4 regions of the Pseudomonas sp. TWP3-1 genome follow, and region 3 is predicted to be linked to each of the others. Evidence: predicted binding sites of a transcription regulator. Region 3 holds the regulator's gene; each other region holds the start of a gene.
The links. Region 3 encodes FliA, which starts transcription of late flagellar genes. Its sites were predicted from a motif close to CTAAAGTTTNNNNNNNNNNNGCCGNTAA; they were not measured.
Positions count from the first base shown of each region.

Region 1: a site for FliA is predicted at 3,100-3,127, ahead of flgM (flagellar biosynthesis anti-sigma factor FlgM). Genes of this name have one in related genera too.
Region 2: a site for FliA is predicted at 3,457-3,484, ahead of motA (flagellar motor stator protein MotA). Genes of this name have one in related genera too.
Region 4: a site for FliA is predicted at 4,304-4,331, ahead of ACP7BN_RS21465 (flagellar protein MotY). Genes of this name have one in related genera too.

Region 1 is NZ_JAFCUQ010000004.1:61,134-66,930, reverse strand. Features, by position in the region: gene flgB (flagellar basal body rod protein FlgB) at 1-129, opposite strand, end outside; gene cheR (protein-glutamate O-methyltransferase CheR) at 365-1,192, opposite strand; gene ACP7BN_RS07365 (chemotaxis protein CheV) at 1,239-2,171, opposite strand; gene flgA (flagellar basal body P-ring formation chaperone FlgA) at 2,254-3,015, shown strand; gene flgM (flagellar biosynthesis anti-sigma factor FlgM) at 3,163-3,489, shown strand; gene ACP7BN_RS07350 (flagella synthesis protein FlgN) at 3,538-4,005, shown strand; gene ACP7BN_RS07345 (flagellar brake protein) at 4,098-4,832, shown strand; gene ACP7BN_RS07340 (MFS transporter) at 4,897-5,797, opposite strand, start outside.
Region 2 is NZ_JAFCUQ010000002.1:812-6,608, forward strand. Features, by position in the region: gene ACP7BN_RS03215 (hypothetical protein) at 1-93, opposite strand, end outside; gene ACP7BN_RS03220 (sterol desaturase family protein) at 269-1,402, opposite strand; gene motB (flagellar motor protein MotB) at 1,493-2,533, opposite strand; gene motA (flagellar motor stator protein MotA) at 2,537-3,388, opposite strand; gene ACP7BN_RS03235 (HDOD domain-containing protein) at 3,555-5,093, shown strand; gene ACP7BN_RS03240 (rhodanese-like domain-containing protein) at 5,133-5,797, shown strand, end outside.
Region 3 is NZ_JAFCUQ010000009.1:136,602-142,398, reverse strand. Features, by position in the region: gene ACP7BN_RS14670 (chemotaxis protein CheA) at 1-2,138, opposite strand, end outside; gene ACP7BN_RS14665 (protein phosphatase CheZ) at 2,193-2,981, opposite strand; gene ACP7BN_RS14660 (chemotaxis response regulator CheY) at 3,004-3,375, opposite strand; gene fliA (RNA polymerase sigma factor FliA) at 3,543-4,283, opposite strand; gene fleN (flagellar synthesis regulator FleN) at 4,280-5,110, opposite strand; gene flhF (flagellar biosynthesis protein FlhF) at 5,224-5,797, opposite strand, start outside.
Region 4 is NZ_JAFCUQ010000017.1:93,190-98,986, reverse strand. Features, by position in the region: gene ACP7BN_RS21480 (response regulator transcription factor) at 69-695, opposite strand; gene ACP7BN_RS21475 (hypothetical protein) at 1,181-1,852, shown strand; gene ACP7BN_RS21470 (argininosuccinate synthase) at 1,982-3,199, opposite strand; gene ACP7BN_RS21465 (flagellar protein MotY) at 3,329-4,237, opposite strand; gene pyrC (dihydroorotase) at 4,398-5,444, shown strand; gene rnt (ribonuclease T) at 5,441-5,797, shown strand, end outside.

The DNA of each region.
Region 1 (5,797 bases), on a different contig from region 3:
CAGATCCCGAGCCTTGTAGTTCGGGGTATCGGCGTTGGCGATGTTATTGGCCAACACTTCAGCGCGCTGGGCGCGGAAGCCCAATGCCTTTTCGTGAATGCCGAGCGCTTTATCGAAGCTGATGCTCATGTCGGGACCTTCAGGTAACCGGATTTTTCGTAACTGAGCTTTAGCAAGCCGCGTGCCAGTTTGCAAAAGCCCGGATTCCGGGGCTTTGCGGGCAGTGGCAAAGCGGCAATGCCAGAAAAGCGGCAACCGGTTTCCGCCAGATGCCGCTTTTCTGCCGCTTGCCGTCACCGCATAAACGCCGGGCAAAAAAAACGGGAGCCCCTGAGGACTCCCGTTCTGGTGTTGCCGGTGTTGATCATTTCGCCTGGTAGATGATCCCCGGGCTGCACTGAACCATCTGGTAATGATCGGGCAAACCGTTCAGCGCTTCGGAAGCGCCAAGGAACAGATATCCGCCCGGCTTCAGCGTGCTGTGGATGCGCAACAGGATGTCTTTCTTCACCTCGGCGGAGAAGTAGATCAGCACGTTGCGGCAGAACACGATGTCGAACTTGCCCAGGCTGGCGTAGCTGTCGAGCAGGTTGAACGAGCGGAACTCAACCCGGCTCTTGATCGGCGCCTTGATTGCCCAGCGACCCGGCCCTTTCGGGTCGAAGTAGCGTTGCAGGCGATCAGGCGACAAACCGCGGCCGATGGCCAGGCTGTCGTACTCGCCGGTCTTGCAGTTGTTGAGCATGCTGCCAGACAGATCGGTGGCAACAATCTGCACGCCCATTTTCAGCTGACCGAGGTTGCTGCGCTCGAACTCGTCGATCGACATCGACAGCGAGTACGGTTCCTGACCCGACGAGCAAGCCGCCGACCAGATCCGCAGACGCTGGTTTGGTGCAGCCTTGATCGCTTCCGGCAGTACCTTGTTCTTCAAGACTTCAAACGGATAGGTGTCACGAAACCACAGGGTTTCGTTGGTCGTCATGGCATCGACCACCTGCTCGCGCAAACCGCTGCGCGGCTGGGTCTGGATGCGCTGTACCAGCTCACCCAGGGACTTGATGCCTTGCACTTCCATCAGTTTGTTGAGACGGCTCGAGACCAGATACTGCTTGTTTTCACCGAGCAAAATGCCACAGGCTTTTTCCAGGAAGACCCGGAACTGTTCGAAATCCAAATTACCCGTAGACAAAGATGCCGCCTCTTAAATCGTGTTGACCGCCAGGAGCAAAAGGCTCCTAGCTGATATCTGCTGCTTTGATCCGGTCGACTACCCGGGATGCCAGGTCATCAGGGCGGAATTTGGCCAGAAAGTCATCGGCACCGACTTTCTTGACCATCGCCTGATTGAACACTCCCGACAACGAAGTATGCAGGATGATATGGAGCTTTTGCATGCGCGAGTCGCCGCGGATCTCGGCCGTCAGGGTGTACCCGTCCATCTCCGGCATCTCGATGTCGGAGATCATCATCAGGAACTCTTCTTCCGGCTTCTTGCCTTCGTCGACCAGTTTGCGCAGGTAATCCAGCGCTTGCCGACCGTCGTTCAACGCCACCACTTCGACACCAATCGTCTGCAGACAACGCGTCACCTGCTTGCGCGCCACCGACGAGTCATCGACCGTCAGTACCCGCAACGACAACGCTTTGGTCTGCGTCTCGACATCGACCACGCCGACCGAAATCGCTTCCGGCGTCGGTGCGACTTCCGCCAGCACTTTTTCGACGTCGATGATTTCGACTAACTGATTGTCCACTCGAGTCACAGCGGTCAGGTAATGATCGCGCCCCGTCCCCTTCGGTGGTGGATGAATCTCTTCCCAGTTCATGTTCACGATGCGTTCCACCGAGCGCACCAGGAAACCCTGGGTCTTGGTGTTGTACTCCGTGATGATCACGAACGGGTTGTTCTTGTCTTTCAAAGCACCCGAGCCGGTCGCCATTGCCAGATCAAGGATCGGAATGGTTGCCCCCCGGATATTCGCCACCCCGCACACGACAGGACTGGACTTGGGCATCAGTGTCAGCTTGGGGCATTGCAGCACCTCGCGCACTTTGAACACGTTGATCCCGTATAGCTGTTGGCCGTCGAGACGGAACAACAACAGCTCCAGGCGATTCTGCCCTACCAGTTGCGTGCGCTGGTTCACCGAATCCATTACACCAGCCATGCCCAGACTCCTACACCAACGCCAAGTGTTGTTGCGACGCACATTCATTGCTAAACGGCACGGCGCTTGCTTTTTAACTCGTATGAACGCTCAAACGACATTATTCCGACACCTGACATCTCCCCTCCGCAGAGGGCTTTGCGCGATGTCCGCCATTTGCTGCTTTTACGCTGGCAGCCCTGCCGTTGCTGATACGGTTACCATGCCTGACATGCTTATCGGCGTGACTCAGGGCTTTCTTGAATTCACCGTAGAAGACTATCTGGCCAGCAGTCAAACCGAAGGCCGCTACGAGATCGAGGTCAACCAGCTCGATCCTCGTATGCGCATGCCTATGTGCGACAAGGAATTGACAGCCACTCTGGAGAGTCCGGCACGCCCTCTGGGGCGGGTTACGGTCAAGGTTCGCTGCGAGGGCGGATCGCCCTGGACGGTGTTCGTACCCGCTCAAGTCCGCCTGTTTCGCGAGATTGTGACGACCACGCGCCCGCTCAGACGCGCAGGCATCATCGAGCCTCAGGACGTGACCTTGCGTGAGCGTGATATCAGCCTGATCAACCAAGGTTTTTTGACGTCGGTGGATGAAGCGATCGGGCAGAAATTGACCCGACCAACGGTAGCCGATCAGGTCATTACTCTGGTGCATCTGGAACAAGCCGAAGTGGTACGCAAGGGCGATCAAGTGGTAATCACCGCGCGCAGCGGCACGATGGCCGTGCGCATGCCGGGTGAAGCCCTGGCCAACGGCGGCCTGAAAGAACAGATCCGCGTGAAAAACCTCAATTCGCAACGGGTCATCAAGGCGCAGGTGGTCGCGCCTGGCCAGGTGGAAGTGGCGATGTAGCGAGATGGAAAACTGGCGCTGGGCCGAGCTGTTCCCTAAACTGTGGCGCATCGGACCTGCATGCAAACTCATGGGTAAATGAGTCTAAAGTTTTCCAGGGGATGGCCGAAAACATGGCAAGCGTCCAAATTCCCAGAGGTTTTTATCATGGTCATCGATTTCAGCCGTTTGAACAGCTCCTCGCCACTTACCGGCAGTACACGTACCAGCAACGCCAGGGAAACCGCCGAAACCGGCACCTCCGCGCCGCTGAATACCCCGGCCGAACAGGCCAGTACCGCTAAAGCCGGGGAATCGGTACACCTCAGCAATGAGGCTCAACAGTTGCAGAAGGTCACTGACAAGCTGCGCGATCAGCCTGCCGTCGACAATGCCCGTGTGGCCGAGTTGAAAGCAGCGATTGCCGATGGCAGCTATAAAGTCGACAGCAACCGTGTAGCCAGCAAACTGCTCAACTTCGAAGCCCAGCGCTAGGCTTTCGCCGGCGCCAGGCTTTTGGACGCTTAAAACCCAAGGCCAGCCATGCACGACACTAATTTACTGCAACTGATCACCGACGACTTTGCTCCAGCTCAACAGTTGCTGGAGTTATTGCAATCCGAGTCCCTCGCCTTGCACGGTCGCGACATGCCGGTGCTGGAAGAAATTCTGGCGCGCAAACAGGCGCTGATCATTCTGCTTGAACAGCATGGCCGCAAGCGCAGCGAAATCCTCGTCAGCCTCAATCTGCCCGCCACGCGCGAAGGCCTGGAGCAACTTGCCAGCCAGTCGAGCATCGGCGCGCAGTTGATGGCTGAGAGCGATGTCCTCACCGATCTGATTGCCCAATGCCAGGCGGCTAATGTGCAAAACGGCCAGTCGATCGTGATCCAGCAGGCCGCCACGGCCAATCAGCTGAAAATCCTCACCGGCGGCGAGCCTCCGGCGCTTTACGATGCCACCGGCACCTTCTCCAAGCTGCAGAAGCCGCGCGCACTCAGTCAGGCATAAGCTGTTCTATGCTTGCGCCCTATCAACACGCGTTACATGCTGGCAAAATGCTGGCTAGCCGTAGTCAAATTTTGTCTGGAGATTGATCTAACGTGTCCAATGATGACGCTCCGCAGCCCCCAAAGGTGCTCACCACGCCCCTGGAAATCTCCAGCAACCTGCGCCAGCTGCAAGAAAGCCATGATCCACTGATCATCACCTTTCACGAGCGCAGTCAGCGCTTCCAGAGCTACCTGATCGAAGTTGATCGGGAATCCGCCACCATCAAGTTCGATGAAATGATCCCGCGCGACGGCGAGCGCTTTCTCGAAGCTGGCGAACCGTTCAAGGTCGAGGGCTTCCATGACGGTGTACGCATTGCCTGGGAATGCACCGGCACGCTGAGCATCAAGGATTCTGATGGCGACCGCTTTTACGTCGGCGACTTGCCCGAAGAAGTGGTTTACCACCAGCGCCGCAATGCCTTTCGCGCTGCCCTGAAACTGGCCGACCTGGTCAGCGTCGTGCTCGGTGGCGAAAAGCTCAAGGCACCGATCGACGGCAAGTTGCTGGACATCTCCGCTACCGGTTGCAAACTGCGCTTCGAAGGCGACATCACCGATCGCCTGCAACTGGGCCAGGTCTATGACCGCCTCGCTGCCGCGCCGCTGTTTGGCAACCAACCGGTCTCGGTCGAGTTGCGTTATCTGCACTTCGAAGAAAAACTCAACATTACCTTCGCCGGCCTGCGTTTCCACAACATCAGTGGTCCGGCCGCGCGCAATGTCGAGCGCTTCGTCTATCAGTTGCAACGTGAAGCACGGCGTTTCGACAAAGACGATATGTGATCGAATACGCAATGAAAAACGGGCAGTCCCTTGCGGTGACTGCCCGTTTTTTTGTGCCTGAGATTTAAGGTCGGGCCTGGGTGAAGCTTGGCCCTTGGGGATCATCCTCAGGTGGGACGGTGTGCGTATCCTGCTCGGTTTCGGGCTCGGGTTCCGGCTCGGGATCAACCGGATTCTGCATCTGCTCCTGCACCACGTGCTCATCGACCCGCGGATCGAGCGCTGCCACCAGCGGCGAACTGGACATGCTGTCCGGCATTGCAACGTGGTGCAGCGGCGCATCCTCGACCTGATGCATGTTGGTCACGGCTTTCGGCCGGATGCGCCACACCAGTACCAGCGCAAAGAAGGTGAAGAACGCGTACAGGCTTTGCGGCCCGAACAGCTTCATCAGCACGCCTGCCGCCAACGGCCCGATACTCGCACCGACGCCATAGGTCACCAGCAGCATCGCCGTCAGCGAAACGCGCCGATCACCCTCGACGTGGTCGTTGGAAAACGCCACGGCCAGCGGATACAGACAGAACTGCACCAGCGAACACAGGAAGCCGACGATAAACAGCACTTCCAGCGGCACGCTTGGCATGATCGCCAACGGCAACGCGGCCACTGCCAGAAACATCGCAAAACAACGAATCAGCAGCGCCCGGTCATAGCGGTCGGACAACCAGCCCAGCGGCCACTGCACCAGCAGACCGGCAAAAATACAGCTACCCATGAACAGACCGACCTGTTCGGTCGACAGCCCTTGCTGCGACGCATACAACGGCGCCAGACCATAAAACGAACCGATGATCAGACCGGCACCGAGCACCGTACTCAATGACTGCGGCACGCGCTTGATAAAGAAGCGCGGCTCCATCGGCGCCGGGTGTAGCGGTGCCGGGTGAATACGTCGGGTCAAAGTCACCGGTACCAGACACAGCGCGAAGCACAGGGCAACCACCATCAGCAGTTCCAGACCG
Region 2 (5,797 bases), on a different contig from region 3:
CAGCTTCCAGACCTTACCGAATGGTTTGATGTACTCCTCATCAGGATGCACATAAACCGTCTGGATAATATTCGCCGGAATTAACTCACTCACAGTTGACACTCCCTTTCTTCGAATCCATTTCGCAACACGTGATAACCAGCATTCGCCAGGGGGCCTTCCAGGCCGCTTGAGGCAAGCAGAGAGAATTCGTCCTGTACGAAAAAAGTCATTCAACGACCATTAGAAAAAGCCGCGATCACCGCGGATTTTTCACACCAACCCCGATTTATTTAGGCTCCGGTTTCTGAAACGCATACAGATGCTGACGCACTATCCCGCCGGGCAACTCCTTGCCAAACACGCCATAACGCACCGGCCACTCCTTCGGCGGCAGCTTGAACGTGCCGAACAGCATGTCCACCAGCGGCGTGTGGATCGCGTAGTTCTTGTAGATGTAATCCTTGTGCCGCGCGTGGTGCCAATGGTGATAGCGCGGCAGCACGATCACGTAGTTCAGCCAGCCGCCATCAATCCGCACGTTGGCATGGGCCAGCACTGCCTGCACGCCGACGAGGATTACATAGGCATTCAATGCTTGCGGCGCGAAGCCCAGCAGCATCAACGGCACCAGCACGCCGGTTCGGGTCAGCAGGATTTCAATGAAGTGCACGCGCGAACCGGCGAGCCAGTCCATGTGCGTGCTCGAGTGATGCACGGCGTGCACGCGCCACAGCCACGGCACCACGTGATACAGGCGATGCAGCCAGTATTGGCCAAGGTCGGCCACCAGCACCGCGAGGAAAAATTGCAGCACAATCGGCAAGCTCTGCACGCTCGCCTGCAAGTCCGGCGACATCGCCCAACCGGCGACGTAACTCGACGATGCGGTGATGAAGATCAGGATGAATTGCACCAGCATATGGCTGACGAAAAAGTAGGTCAGATCGGTGCGCCAGTGTGGGCGCAGGATGTTCTGCTGGGGATCCTTGGAGTAGAGCTTTTCCAGCGGAATGAAGACGATGGCAGACACCAGCAAGGCCAGGACGAACCAGTCCAGCCCCAGCGAATAAGGCGTCTGGCCGATCGCGTTGATCTGCACATCGGTGCCGCCGAGAAACACCGCCAGGCCCGATGCAACCAACCCGGTGATCCCCAGGCGTTTGCGCTTGTTCAGCAGAATGTTCAGCGTGCCGAGGCTGAACGACAGCACCAGCCCGAGCAGCAAGGTCGTGCGCGCGAACTGCTCGTCGTAGACCTTGCGCAGTTCGGCGGTGGTCAACCACTCAGGGAACAGAAAGCACAACACCGCCAGCAGGCTCAACAGGCCGAGAGTCGCGGAGATATAGCCGCTGACCCGCCCCTCACCGAATTTGAAAGGCGCGTTGCCATGCCGCTGAAAATAAGACTTGAGTCTTTCCATTACTGATCTTCCATGATTCAAAGAAACGTTGTGCAGTGAGTGACGCAGGCACACACAAAAAAGCCACGAATGTCGTGGCTTTTTTGCGGGTTATTGCTTGGGCGGTTCAGCCGGTTTGGCTGGGTCACCCGGCTTCGGCGCCGCGTCGTCGAACAGGTTCAACCGTTCGCGCAACTCGTGCGCTGGCACCGGTTGCTGATCGGCCGGCAGGGCGTTCGGGTCGACCGGGGTGGCCGGAGCCGCGCCGTTCTGGCCGTCTTCTGCCGGCTTCGCGGCGTCGGCACCTTGTGCACCTTCGATGGCCGCCTGAGCCTTCTTGGTCAGCACCACGATGTCGATGCGGCGGTTGACCGGGTTGAACGGGTTTTCCTTGTCGAAAAGCGCCGACGAGGCGTAACCGACAACACGCGCCACTTGCGCATCCGGATAACTGCCGGCAATCAGCGCGCGGCGTGCAGCGTTGGCACGGTTGGCCGAAAGCTCCCAGTTACCGAAATCACCGCTGCCAGTGTAAGGCTTGGCATCGGTGTGGCCGCTGATGCTGATCTTGTTCGGCACTGCTTTGATGGTGTCAGCCATGGCCAGCAGGATGTCTTCGAAGTACGGCTTCAGACGCGCAGAACCTGAGTCGAACATCGGCCGGTTTTCTGCGTCCATGATCTGGATGCGCAAACCGTTCGGGGTGATTTCGAACAGGATCTGATCCTTGAATTTCTGTAGCTGCGGGTTCTCGTCGACCTTGTTCTGCAATTCTTGCAGCAGCAGTTCCAGGCGTTCCTTCTCGACCATTTCGGCCATGCCTTCAACTTGCTCGGTATCGACCGTGACCTTGTCCGGTTGCGGCTGGGACTTCACCTCAGGGTTGAGGGTGTTTTCCGGCGCCAGGGTCGGCGTGCCGCCCAGGTCGATGATGTACGGCGTGCCGCTCTCGGAGAAACCGACCGGGTCTTTGAAGTAGCCGGCGATCGCGATCTTCTGTTCCGGGGTCGCGGTGGACAGCAGCCACAACACCAGGAAGAACGCCATCATCGCCGTGGCGAAGTCGGCGAAGGCGATTTTCCACGCCCCGCCGTGATGCCCGGCAGCAATGCGCTTGACGCGCTTGATGATTATCGGCTGGTTATTTTCCATGACTTAGCGACCGCGAACCGCTTGTTCCAGCTCGGCGAAGCTTGGACGGTGCGCCGGGTACAGAACCTTGCGCCCGAACTCGACGGCCAGCGACGGCGGCATGCCGGAGGCCGAAGCCACCAGCGAAGCTTTAATAGCTTCGTACACGTTCAGCTCTTCCTTGGCATCGTGCGCCAGGGAATGCGCCAGCGGGCCGAAGAAACCGTACGCCGCGAGAATACCGAAGAAGGTACCGACCAGTGCCGCACCTACGTGCAGACCGATGGACTTCTGATCGCCTTCACCGAGGGAGGCCATGGTTACCACGATACCCAGTACCGCCGCGACGATACCGAAACCGGGCATGGCGTCGGCAATGCCGTTGACCGCGTGGGACGGATGCTCGAGATCTTCCTTGAGGCTGTACAGCTCCATGTCGAACAAGCCTTCCAGCTCGTGCGGAGCCATGTTGCCGGAGGACATGATGCGCAGGTAATCGCAGATGAACGCGGTCATGCGTTCGTCTTTGAGCACTGCCGGGTACTTGGCGAAGATCGGGCTCGCAGCGGCATCTTCGATGTCGCCCTCGATGGCCATCATGCCTTCGCGACGGCTCTTGTTGAGGATCTCGTAAATCAGACCCAGCACTTCCAGGTAGAACGTGTGGCTGAAACGCGAACTGAACATGCTCAGGGATTTCTTGAGCACGTGCATCGTCATATAACTGGGGTTGGCCTGGAGGAAAGCGCCGAGCGCGGCACCGCCGATGATCAACACCTCGAAAGGCTGGATCAGAGCAGCAATCTTGCCGTGGGAAAGCACGTATCCGCCGAGCACGCTCGCGAATACGACGATGATGCCGATAATTTTAGCCATAGGTAGAAAGTACTTATTTAAGTCGGGTTCAAGGTCATATTCGGAAGTTAAAAAATCTCTTCTTCTACTTATCGGCAAAACTGCGCCAGACTATAGCCAGTTCAGGCGAAAAGCCAATTTAGCCCGTGCCGGGCGCGTCTACAGCAGATGAAGATCCCGTCCAGACATGGCTAATGAAACGAACGTCCCACACCCGACACCGACCACGCTCGAAGGCTGGGTCAAGCTGCTCGACAGTGTTCACTTGCCAGTGCCGCAAGAAGCGCATGACCGGGTTTGCCGGGCAATCCGCGATGACCGCAGCTCGCTGCGCGACATCGCCGATCTGATGCAGGACAGCCCAGCGTTAGCCTTGAGCATCATCCGTGAGGCCAATCGTCACACCCACGGCAGCATGAGCGGACCGGCGGAAAATCTCGAAGTAGCGATTAATCGCCTCGGCCTGGCGCGCACCGAAGAGCTGCTCGCACGCCTGCCCGCAGAACCCAACAAACAGATTCCCCAAGCCCTGCGCCAATTGCAGATGGTCAGCCAGCACGCCACGCAACAGGCCAACGGTTTTTTCGCCAGTCGCCTGGCGCGGCTGTGGCAGGACATTCATTGGGGCAGTTTGCTGTTTCTCTCGCCGCTGTGGCCATTGGCACTGACCCACCCCAGGTTGCTGGAAGAATGGGAGCTGCGGGTTATCCACAAGGGCGAATCGGCGCACACGGTGGAAAAGCAGTTGTTTGGCGTGCGTCTGCTGAAGATCGCCGAGGCGCTGGTCGAAATCTGGCGTCTGCCGATCTGGGTCCAGCAAGGCTACAAACTGTTGCTCAGTGAACAACGGGAACTGGTCAAAGTGCTGCGCATCGCCCGGGATGTCGATCACCCGTTGCGCCAGCAAAATCGCCTTGACGACGATCCGACCCTGCGCCGCTGGCTCAATCAGCCGGCCAACACTGTGCTGCTGGCCAACGGTCTGGCGCTGTCGGCGCAACAGGCTTGGGACAGTCCGCACAGTGAGCGCTGGCAATATCTGACCAGTCTCTATCTGCAGATCTCGATGGATGAGGTGCAACAACAGTTGCACCAGCAAGCCGCCAACAGTGCCCGTCAGCACGCCATGCCGGACCTGTGGCACCCGGCGGTTGCGCTGCTGTGGCCGTTGGGTGTTCGACGCCTGCCCGCCGGGATGTTGCCCGCTGCCGCGCCGACTGCCGACGATTTGAGCGCGTGGCGCAAGCAATGCGCCGAACTGCTGGCCGAGCCAAGCCGCTTCACCAATGCCATGAGCCTGACCGTCGCTGCGCGCGATGCACTGGTCGCCAGCGGCATGCGCCGCGTGATGATCCTGATGGCCGACCGCACCCATTCCAATCTGCGCGTGCATCAAACCTCGGGTTTGCCCAAGGACGCAGCGGCGCTGAATTTTGTCGTCAGCCAGAGCAAGGTCCTGCAACGGCTGCTCGCACAACAGGCGCAGGTACGGATCACCCCCGAGAACAACGCCCAGTTTTCCGCGCTGCTGCCGCCGAGCCTGCGTACGCTGTTTCGTGGCGAGCATCTGTTTCTGCGCTCACTGGTCAATAACGGTCGAGTGATCATGATCGTGGTTGCCGATCAGGGCGGCGGGCCGTTTGCCGACATCAGCGTGCAAGCCTTCGGCAAAACCGCGCAGTGCATCGAGAAAGCCCTGCACAGCTTTAGCCAGCGCGGCCAATGACAGCTACAATCGTTCCCCTTTGTGCTCTGGAGACCTCACATGTCTGACTTCTCTGGCCTGTCGCTGGTGATCGAGCCGAGCGACCTGCTCGCGCGCCTCGACGCCCGCAACCTGATTCTGGTCGATCTGACCAGCCCGGCGCGCTATGCCGAAGGGCATCTGCCCGGCGCGCGGTTTGTCGATCCCAAGCGCACCCAGCTCGGCCAGCCGCCGGCGCCGGGCTTGCTGCCGAGCAAGGAAAAACTCGAAGAACTGTTCGGCGAACTCGGCCATCACAAAGACGCCGTGTACGTGGTCTATGACGACGAGGGCGGCGGCTGGGCCGGGCGCTTCATCTGGCTGCTCGACGTGATCGGTCACGACAAATATCACTACATCGACGGTGGTCTGCCGGCATGGCTGGCGGAAGGTTCGCCGATGTCGATCCAGATTCCTCCTGCGGTTGGCGGCCCCGTAGCCCTGACCCTGCACGACGAACCGACCGCCACCCGCGAATACTTGCAAAGCCGTCTCGGCGCCGCCGATCTGGCGATCTGGGATGCGCGCGGACCACTGGAATACTCGGGCGAAAAAGTCCTCGCCGCCAAGGCTGGACACATCCCCGGCGCGGTCAATTTCGAATGGACGGCAGGCATGGATCAGGCCCAGCAGTTGCGCATCCGCAGCGACATGCCGCAGATCCTCGAGAAACTCGGGATCACCAA
Region 3 (5,797 bases):
TTGATGACCACTTCTTCCTGGCCGACCAGTTGATCGACAACGAAGCCGATGCGCTGAGTGCCCACCGAAAGGATCACCACATGGCCTTCACGCTGCTCTTCGTGAGCGGCGGAGCTGACCAGCCAGCGCTTGAGGTAGAACAATGGCAGCGCCTTGTCCCGCACGATCACCACTTCCTGCCCGTCCACCACGTTGGTGGTCGACAGATCGAGGTGGAAGATTTCGTTGACGTTGACCAGCGGGAACGCGAACGCCTGATTGCCCAGCATCACCATCAGGGTCGGCATGATCGCCAGGGTCAACGGCACCTTGATGACGATCTTCGAACCCTGGCCCTTGGTCGAGTAGATGTTGATCGAACCGTTGAGCTGGGAAATCTTGGTCTTCACCACGTCCATGCCGACACCACGGCCGGACACATCGGAGATCTCGGTTTTGGTCGAGAAACCCGGAGCAAAGATCAGGTTGTAGCACTCGGTATCGCTCAGACGATCCGCTGCGTCCTTGTCCATCACGCCGCGTTTTACTGCGATGGCGCGCAGGACGTTCGGGTCCATGCCTTTGCCGTCATCGGAGATCGACAGCAGGATGTGATCGCCTTCCTGCTCGGCCGCCAGAATCACCTTGCCGCCACGGGACTTGCCCGAGGCTTCGCGTTCTTCCGGCGACTCGATGCCGTGGTCGACCGCGTTGCGCACCAAGTGGACCAGCGGGTCGGCCAGTGCCTCGACAAGGTTTTTGTCGAGGTCGGTTTCTTCGCCGACCAGTTCCAGGATGATCTCTTTCTTCAGCTGACGCGCCAGGTCGCGAACCAGACGCGGGAAGCGCCCGAAGACTTTCTTGATTGGCTGCATCCGCGTTTTCATCACCGCGGTCTGCAAGTCAGCCGTGACCACGTCGAGGTTCGACACAGCCTTTTGCATGGCTTCGTCGCCGCTGTTCAGACCCAGGCGCACCAGACGGTTACGCACCAGCACCAGCTCGCCGACCATGTTCATGATTTCGTCGAGGCGTGCAGTGTCGACCCGCACGGTGGTCTCGGCTTCGCTCGCCGGTTTTTCCGGTGGCGGTGCAGCAGCCGCAGCACGGGCCGGAGCCGGTGCAGCAGCGGCGGCCGGTTTTGGCGTTTCGGCTTTCGGCTCAGGCGCTTTGGCGACAGGCTTCGGCGCAGCGGCCGGGGCCTTGGCGGCAGGCGTGGCGACGGCAGACGTGCTGCCAGCGGACGCGGTGCCGACTTCAGTGAACTTGCCTTTGCCGTGCAGTTCGTCGAGCAGCGATTCGAACTCGTGATCGCTGATCAGATCGCTGCCCGCAGCGGCCGCCGTCGGGACTGCTTGCGCAGGCACCGAGGCAATCGCCGATTCCAGCGCATCAACGGCAAAGTTGCCTTTGCCGTGCAACTGATCGAGCAACGCTTCGAATTCGTCGTCGGTGATGTCCGAGTTGTCGCCTTTGGCCGGTGCAGCAGGCGCCGCAGGAGCCGCCGCCGCAGGAGCTACAGCGTCCACCGCGAACTGGCCTTTGCCGTGCAGTTGATCGAGCAACGACTCGAACTCGGCATCGGTGATTTCATCGCTGGCCGCCGCAGTTGCAGCAGGCGCAGGCGCAGGTGCCGGGGCTTCCGCTTCGGCCTTGACGGCGTTCAGCGAGTCCAGCAACTGCTCAAATTCGTTATCGGTGATGTCACCCGATTCGCTCTCGGCGACCGGCGCTTCCACCACTTCTTCAACCGCTACGGCGTCAGCCGATTGCGGTTCCGCCAGACGCGCGAGGGCGGCCAGCAGTTCAGGTGTTGCAGCAGTAATCGGGCTGCGCTCGCGCACTTCGGTGAACATGCCGTTCACCGCGTCCAGTGCTTCAAGCACAACGTCCATCAGCTCTGCATCAACGCGACGCTCACCCTTGCGCAGGATGTCGAACACGTTTTCGGCGATGTGACAGCACTCCACCAGCTCATTGAGCTGAAGGAAGCCGGCGCCCCCTTTTACAGTGTGAAAACCGCGAAAAATTGCGTTGAGCAGATCAGCATCATCCGGGCGGCTTTCCAGCTCGACCAATTGTTCTGACAGCTGCTCAAGAATCTCGCCGGCCTCAACCAGGAAATCCTGAAGGATCTCTTCATCGGCGCCGAAGCTCATTAATGGGGTGCTCCTACAGGTCTAAAAACCCAAAAAACCTAAAATTCAAAAACTCTAGAATCCGAGGCTGGATAACAAATCGTCCACATCGTCCTGACCGGACACAACGTCTTCTCGTTTATCGGCATGAATCTGCGGACCTTCACCCTGCGAGAGATGTTTTTGTGGATCTTTTTCAGCGAGCATCGCCGCACGGTCATGTTCGATGCCCGCAAAGCGGTCAACCTGACTGGCCATGAGTACGAGTTTGAGCAGATTGCTTTCGACTTCGGTGACCAGTTGGGTCACGCGCTTGATCACCTGACCGGTCAGGTCCTGGTAATCCTGAGCCAGCAGAATGTCGTTGAGGTTGCTCGACACCGCACGGTTGTCCGTGCCGCTGCGTGCCAGAAAACCGTCAACCCGACGCGCCAGCTCGCGGAACTCTTCAGCCCCGACTTCGCGACGCATGAAGCGGCCCCAGTCGGCGCTCAGGCTCTGGGCTTCATCAGCCAGGCCGTTGACCAGCGGGGTGGCGCTTTCCACCAGATCCATGGTGCGGTTGGCCGCGGCTTCAGTGAGCTTGACCACATAGCCCAGACGCTCGGTTGCGTCGGTGATTTGCGACACTTCCTCGGCCTGCGGCATGTTCGGGTCAATCTGGAAATTGACGATCGCACTGTGCAGTTCACGTGTGAGCTTGCCAACTTCCTGGTACAGGCCACGGTCACGGGTCTGATTGAGCTCATGGATCAGTTGCACAGCGTCGCCGAACTTGCCCTTTTCAAGGCTTTCGACCAATTCGACCGCGTGTTTTTTCAGGGTCGATTCAAAATCGCCCTGTGAAGATTCGTTGTTGTCCATAGCTCCCCCGTGGCGCAGTTTCTCAACCGATGCGTTCGAAAATCTTCTCGATCTTGTCTTTCAACGCCTGGGCCGTGAAGGGTTTCACCACATAGCCGTTAACACCGGCCTGGGCTGCTTCGATGATCTGTTCGCGCTTGGCTTCAGCGGTCACCATCAGCACTGGCAAGTGCTTGAGTTTTTCATCGGCGCGCACGTGGCGCAGCAGGTCGATACCGGTCATGCCCGGCATGTTCCAGTCTGTTACCAGAAAGTCGATGCTGCCGCTGTTGAGAACCGGAATGGCGGTGATGCCATCGTCAGCCTCGACCGTGTTGGTGAACCCAAGGTCACGCAACAGGTTTTTGATGATCCGCCGCATCGTTGAGAAGTCATCAACGATGAGGATTTTCATGTCTTTGTTCAATTCGACCTCCAAGCAGTCTTAAACGCGCCCAGCACCTGGACGCGCCATTTCAATCATTCCGGCAAAGCACTCGATGACTGTCTGGAGCACAACAGAGCAAGACCGGTGCCGTTCACCACCGCACCAGCCTCCTCTACAGTGTCCCCACACTGTCTTCAGCGCGCTCGCCACTCCCCCAAACGCCCCCGCAAACGGGCCGCGCACTGGCTGTGTAACTGGCTGACCCGCGATTCGCTGACGCCAAGGACTTCACCGATTTCCTTGAGGTTCAGCTCTTCGTCGTAGTACAGCGCCAACACCAGTCGCTCACGCTCCGGCAAATTGGCAATCGCGTCCGCCAGCGCGGCCTGGAAGCGCTCATCTTCCAGATCGCGCGACGGCTCAAGATGAGCACTCGCGCCGTCCTCGTGCAGCCCTTCATGTTCGCCGTCCTGTAGCAGGTCGTCGAAACTGAACAGGCGGCTGCCCAAGGTATCGTTCAAAATCCCGTAATAATCGTCGAGACTCAATTGGAGTTCGGCCGCAACTTCGTGATCTTTAGCGTCACGGCCGGTTTTAGCTTCAATCGAGCGAATTGCGTCGCTGACCATACGGGTATTGCGGTGAACCGAGCGTGGAGCCCAGTCCCCTTTGCGCACTTCATCGAGCATGGCGCCGCGGATCCGGATGCCCGCGTACGTTTCGAAACTGGCGCCTTTGCTGGCGTCGTATTTGGTCGAGACTTCCAGCAGACCGATCATCCCGGCCTGAATCAGATCTTCGACCTGCACACTGGCCGGCAAGCGTGCCAGCAAGTGGTAGGCGATGCGTTTGACCAGTGGCGCGTAACGCTCGATCAACTCGTACTGCGCGTCACGTGCCGACTTCTTGTAGAAATTCATACCGCTGGCGGTCATAGAACAGGCCCTGCCGTTTGCTGCACGAGGCGCTCGACGAAAAATTCCAGATGCCCACGCGGGTTGGCCGGCAGCGGCCAGGTATCGACCTTCTGTGCGATTGCCTTGAACGCCAGCGCGCACTTGGAACGCGGGAAGGCTTCATAGACCGCACGCTGCTTCTGCACCGCTTTACGCACACTTTCGTCGTAAGGCACGGCGCCGACGTATTGTAGGGCGACATCGAGAAAGCGATCCGTGACCTTGGTCAACTTGGCGAACAGATTGCGCCCTTCCTGCGGGCTCTGCGCCATGTTGGCGAGGACGCGGAAGCGGTTCATGCCGTAATCGCGGTTGAGCAACTTGATCAGCGCGTAGGCGTCAGTGATCGAAGTCGGCTCGTCGCAGACCACCAGCAACACTTCCTGCGCTGCGCGCACGAAACTGACTACCGAGTCACCAATACCCGCAGCGGTGTCGATCACCAGTACGTCGAGATTGTCGCCGATGTCGCTGAATGCCTGAATCAGACCGGCATGTTGCGCCGGGCTCAGGTGCACCATGCTCTGAGTGCCGGAGGCGGCCGGCACGATGCGAATCCCGCCGGGGCCTTGCAACAACACGTCGCGCAGCTCGCAGCGGCCTTCGATCACGTCGGCCAACGTGCGTTTGGGCGTGAGGCCCAGCAGAACGTCGACGTTCGCCAGCCCCAGGTCAGCGTCCAGCAGCATGACCCGACGGCCAAGTTCTGCCAGCGCCAGGGACAAGTTCACTGAAACGTTAGTCTTGCCGACGCCACCTTTGCCGCCGGTCACCGCGATCACCTGTACGGGATGCATGCTGCCCATGTTATTTCTTTACCTTGTCTTGCATAGACGGAGGCCACATTACTGGCTGCGCGTTCACAACCGGAACAATGCGTGGCAGACCACCGATGTAGGTACAAAAACTGTTCATTACCTCAGCCAACCTGCTTGGTCGGACTGTGGTAGATATCAGCGAACATGTCGGCCATGGCTTCTTCGCTGGGTTCTTCCTGCATTTGCACGCTGACGGCGCGACTGACCAATTGATGACGGCGCGGCAGATGCAAATCATCCGGAATCCGTGGGCCGTCGGTCAGGTACGCGACCGGCAATTCATGACTGATCGCCAGGCTCAACACTTCGCCAAGGCTGGCCGTTTCATCCAGTTTAGTCAGGATGCAGCCGGCAAGCCCGCAACGCTTGTAACTGTGATAAGCGGCGGTTAGAACCTGTTTCTGGCTGGTGGTTGCCAATACCAGATAATTTTTTGAGCGAATGCCACGCCCGGCCAGACTTTCGAGCTGCATGCGCAGTGCCGGATCGCTGGCTTGCAGGCCGGCGGTATCGATCAGCACCACGCGTTTGCGCAGCAGTGGATCCAGCGCCTGCACCAGCGATTGGCCCGGGTCGACGTGAGTCACCGAGACGTTGAGGATGCGACCCAAGGTCTTGAGCTGCTCCTGCGCGCCGATGCGGAAACTGTCCATGCTCACCAGCGCGATGTTCTGC
Region 4 (5,797 bases), on a different contig from region 3:
AATGGAGGCTTTTCGCTTTCTACAGCAAGCTGATTTGATCTGCCCAGGATCGGTCAGCGAATAACCGGTCAGACCAAACCGTTACGCTGCGCCAGCTCGATCAGATCCACCAGTGAGCGAGCGTTGAGTTTCAATAACAGGCGGGTCTTGTAAGTACTCACGGTCTTGTTGCTGAGAAACATGCCGTCGGCAATTTCCTTGTTGGTTTTACCCCGCGCCAACTGTTGCAACACCATCATTTCTCGCCCGGAAAGACGATCGACCATGTCGGCTTCGCTGGCATTGCCCAAGCTGGTACGCACGGTGTGCAGAGCCTGGTTGGGAAAATAACTGTACCCGGACAGAACTGCCTTGATCGCACTTAGCAGTTCCGTCAGATCCTGTTGCTTGCAAACATACCCCGCAGCCCCCGATTGCATGCAGCGCATGGAGAAGTGCCCGGGCGCCTGGGAAGTCAACACCAGGACTTTCAGCGGCATGGCGGTCGAGGTCAGCCGCGCAATGACTTCCAGACCATCAAGTTTCGGTATGCCGATATCCAGAATAACGATATCGGGCATTTGGTCGCGCGCAAGTTGTAACGCATCCACTCCATTGTCTGTTTCTGCAATGACTTCGTAGCCATGACGTTCCATCAGCATACGTACCGCAAGACGAATGACGGGGTGATCATCCACGATCAGCACTTTATTCATGGGCAAGTCCAGTTTCGCTGTTCGAATTTTTAGAACCGGCACAATATCCTAGTGACTTCCCTTGTTGCACACCGCATCGCTCACGCACTTGCAGCGAGAGACATTCCCTACAGCTTTAATGGATTTATCCTACAAAAAAACCTTACTCGCCTCACTGACGGCAACACTAATGGTGTGGCCTTGCCTCGCAAACGTAAAAAACCGGCATCGAGACTACATGCTTGATGGAAAAAGCGCGCCCATCTCGTCCTTCTGATCGCGCTATACAAACGACACGAATTCATATCGGTCAACTATTACATCTGCGGCAGTCGATGCTACTTCGCCAAGTATCAGCAACTCGACAAACCTCTGATACAAGAGAACACTTTCAAAAAATCGACTTTTGCTATAAACACAGATTGCAGCAACTTGAACAACCAGAAGTACGAGCCAACCCACACTCAATGAACTTGACGAGCAATACGCCCCCATGGAACTCAAACATGATAAAGATCAAGAAAAAAATCCCGAACCCGATGACCATTATCGCCATATTCGCGGTCCTGTCAGAGTCATCAGCCGCGATTTCCCTGCCCTTCCTGGCAGACGAAGAAAGAGAAATTTACGTCTGGTTCCTGATCAGCTTTCCGTTTTACTTGTTGTTCCTTTTTTTCATGACCCTCAACTTCAACTACCGCTCGCTCTACGCGCCATCTGATTTCGAGACGGACGAAAGTTTCATTCAGGTCATAGATAGCAAAGAGCGCGATAACAGGAAACCTGGATCAACCGAACAGACACCTTGTGAGACAGCAGACTCTGCTCTATCTGACAGAACGCATAACATCGCAGACCCACCGACAAACTCTCAAGACACACTTGACCCCATGGCGCAGCACCATATAAACCTTCCAGACGCGATCAAGGAGTTGCACATTATAGATGCACGCACAATGACAGAAATAAACGAGCTTGGAGAAAGTCTAGAAAAAATACCGCCTACGGGAAAACGCATATCTCAAGTTGTCATATTTTTATCCAACGATGTTTCGGACAAATTTCTTACAACAGACAATTTGCGTGAGAGTAAACTTCCAAAGAAAGGCAGAGGCACTAGCTATTTCATTGTTTACAAGGTATGTACGCGAGTCGTGACTGCTCTCGGCAAATTTTGATGCATTGGCATTCGGGTTTGAGGCACAAAAAGATCAGCACACTGGCACGTAGGCCAAAAAACACGGAATTGAAAAAGGCGACCTTGTCCAATGACAAGGCCGCCTTCTTTAATTGCGCGTACGAGGGTCTTAGAACAGCTTGCGACCCTTGTTGGCGGCAATACGCATGCGCAGCGCGTTGAGCTTGATGAAGCCCGCCGCGTCGGCCTGGTTGTAAGCACCGCCGTCTTCTTCGAAGGTGGCGATGTTGGCGTCGAACAACGATTCGTCGGACTTGCGGCCGGTGACAATCACGTTGCCCTTGTACAGCTTCAGGCGCACAACGCCATTCACGTGGGCCTGAGAAGCATCGATCATCTGCTGCAGCATCAGACGCTCAGGGCTCCACCAGTAGCCGGTGTAGATCAGGCTGGCGTATTTCGGCATCAGCTCGTCTTTCAAGTGAGCGACTTCGCGGTCCAGAGTGATCGACTCGATGGCGCGGTGCGCGCGCAGCATGATGGTGCCGCCCGGGGTTTCGTAGCAGCCACGGGACTTCATGCCTACGTAGCGGTTCTCGACGATGTCGAGACGGCCGATACCATGGGCGCCACCGATCTGGTTCAGCGTCGCCAGCACGGTGGCCGGGGTCATTTCGACGCCGTCCAGTGCGACGATATCGCCGTTGCGGTAGGTCAGTTCCAGGTATTGCGCTTGGTCAGGAGCCTTCTCCGGGGAGACGGTCCATTTCCACATGTCTTCTTCGTGCTCGGTCCAGGTGTCTTCCAGCACGCCACCTTCATAGGAGATGTGCAGCAGGTTGGCATCCATCGAGTACGGGGATTTCTTCTTGCCGTGACGCTCGATCGGGATGTTGTGCTTTTCAGCGTAATCCATCAGCTTTTCACGCGAGAGCAGGTCCCATTCACGCCATGGCGCGATGACTTTCACGCCAGGCTTGAGCGCGTAGGCACCCAGCTCGAAACGTACCTGGTCGTTGCCTTTGCCGGTGGCGCCGTGGGAAATGGCGTCAGCGCCGGTTTCGTTGGCGATTTCGATCAGGCGCTTGGCGATCAGCGGACGTGCGATGGAAGTACCCAGCAGGTACTCGCCTTCGTAAACGGTGTTGGCGCGGAACATCGGGAATACGAAATCACGCACGAATTCTTCGCGCAGGTCGTCGATGTAGATTTCTTTGACGCCCATGGCCTGCGCCTTGGCGCGAGCTGGCTCGACCTCTTCGCCCTGACCGAGGTCAGCAGTGAAAGTCACTACTTCACAGTTATAAGTATCTTGCAGCCACTTGAGGATCACCGAAGTGTCCAGGCCGCCGGAATACGCCAGAACGACCTTGTTTACGTCCGCCATGCCATCACTCCACGGGGTTCTACGGAAAGCCGAGGAGTCTACCGCTCAAACGCGATAATTTACAGAGGCGCGACAGCTTAAGACGACAAAGCGACAGATTGTTTCGACAGCGCGACGATGACCGGCGAGTCAGGAAGTCGCCGCAGCGTTGGCAGGCGTGCTCGCGGTAGGTGCCGGAGCCGTGGTCGGCGCCACCCGTGCGAGGTGCACATTGACCCGGCGGTTCTTCGCCCGGTTACCCGCGTTGGTGTTCGGCACCAGCGGATAACGCTCGCCATGGAAGCGCACGGTGATCTGCGACTCCTGAATGCCGTTGGCCTTGAAGAAGTCGACCACGGCCAAGGCGCGACGGCGCGACAGTTCGCGGTTGGTCAGGCGATTGCCGCTGTTGTCGGAATGGCCGTCGAGCTCGATGTGATTGACCGTCGGATCGGCCTTCATGAATTCGAGCATGACTTGCAGCTTGGCTTTGGCGGCAGCGTCCAGTTCGACGCCTTCGCCGGGGAAGCCGATCTGCGATTGCTTGATCTGATCAAAATTCTGCGGCAGCAACTTTGCCACACACGTTTGGTAATCGTTGAACGCCTTGCTGAACTTGACCGGCAACAGACGCACTTCCGCCACCCGGCCATCGCCCGAGGCATGGCGGATCAGCGGGCTGCGGCCGTCCATCAAGCCGCTGATCAAACGTCCGGCCTGAGCCTGAGAACTGTTGAACAGCACGTTGCCGCTACCCAGCCTGACGGTCCCCAGATTGAGGTCGCCGCGCCCCGGTTGCCACGGCGCGGCGGCTGCCAGCAGGGTCGCCGATCCGCCACCGAGCATGGCGTTGTAGGCGTTGAGCCGGAAGGTCGCCTGCTCGCCGGCCTTGCGCACGAACTGCCCTGAGCCGAAATCGGTGATCGGCTGCGTCAAGCGGCATTCGAACTTGTCGCCCTCGACCGTCCACTCGATGTTCTCCAGACGTGTCTGGTACGTCAGCGCCATCGCCGGAAGGCTGACAAACACACTGAGCAAGGCTAAATAACGCTGGCGCACGGGAGGCTCCATCTGGCTTCTGCAACAAAAAGACCGATACACATATGTTTACGGCATACCTATGGGATATCGGACGCTTGTCTCAAAACTTGATAGCGAGTGCCTGAAGGAGTCTTTTCCGGTAGCATTCGCCTCAGTTTGACCCGCCTGGAATCCCCTCATGTCCGACCGCCTGACCCTGCTGCGTCCCGACGACTGGCACATTCATCTTCGCGATGGTGCCGTGTTGACCAATACCGTTGCGGATGTCGCGCGCACCTTTGGTCGCGCAATCATCATGCCCAACCTGGTACCGCCGGTGCGCAACGCCGCTGAAGCCGACGGCTATCGCCAGCGGATTCTCGCTGCCCGCCCGGCCGGCAGTGGTTTCGAGCCATTGATGGTGCTGTACCTCACCGACCGCACCCAGCCCGAAGAAATTCGTGAAGCCAAGGCCAGCGGTTTCGTGCACGCCGCCAAGCTGTATCCGGCCGGCGCCACCACCAACTCCGATTCCGGTGTCACCAGCATCGACAAGATTTTCCCGGCGATCGAGGCCATGGCCGAAGTCGGCATGCCGTTGTTGATCCACGGTGAAGTCACCCGTGGCGATGTCGACGTGTTCGACCGCGAAAAAATCTTCATCGATGAGCACATGCGCCGTGTGGTCGAGCGTTTTCCGACGCTCAAAGTGGTGTTCGAACACATCACCACCGCCGACGCCGTGCAGTTCGTCAATGAGGCTGCGGCCAACGTTGGCGCGACCATCACTGCGCATCACCTGCTGTACAACCGCAATCACATGCTGGTTGGCGGGATTCGGCCGCACTTCTATTGCCTGCCGATCCTCAAGCGCAATACCCATCAGGAAGCCCTGCTCGACGCCGCTACCAGCGGCAGCGCGAAGTTCTTTCTCGGCACCGACTCGGCACCGCACGCCCAGCACGCCAAGGAAGCCGCGTGCGGCTGTGCCGGCTGCTACACCGCGTACGCTGCCATCGAGATGTATGCCGAAGCCTTTGAACAGCGCAATGCGCTGGACAAGCTTGAAGCGTTTGCCAGCCTCAACGGCCCGCGTTTCTACGGCCTGCCGGTGAACACCGATCGCATTACCCTGGTTCGTGAAGAATGGACCGCCCCGACCAGCCTGCCATTCGGCGAGCTGACCGTTATCCCGCTGCGCGCCGGTGAAAAACTGCGCTGGCGCCTGCTGGAGGAACACGCGTGAGTGAAGACCATTTCGACGACGAACAGGAAGGTCAAGGTGGTGGCGGCTCCCGTCACCCGATGGCAGCACGCTTTCGCGGCTACCTGCCGGTTGTCGTCGACGTAGAAACCGGTGGCTTCAATTGCGCCACCGATGCGTTGCTGGAGATTGCCGCGACCACCATCGCCATGGATGAAAAGGGTTTCGTTTACCCGGACCACACCTACTTCTTCCGTGTCGAGCCGTTCGAAGGCGCCAACATCGAAGCGGCTGCGCTGGAGTTCACCGGGATCAAGCTGGATCATCCGTTGCGCATGGCCGTCAGTGAAGAAACCGCGTTGACCGACATCTTCCGTGGCATCCGCAAGGCGTTG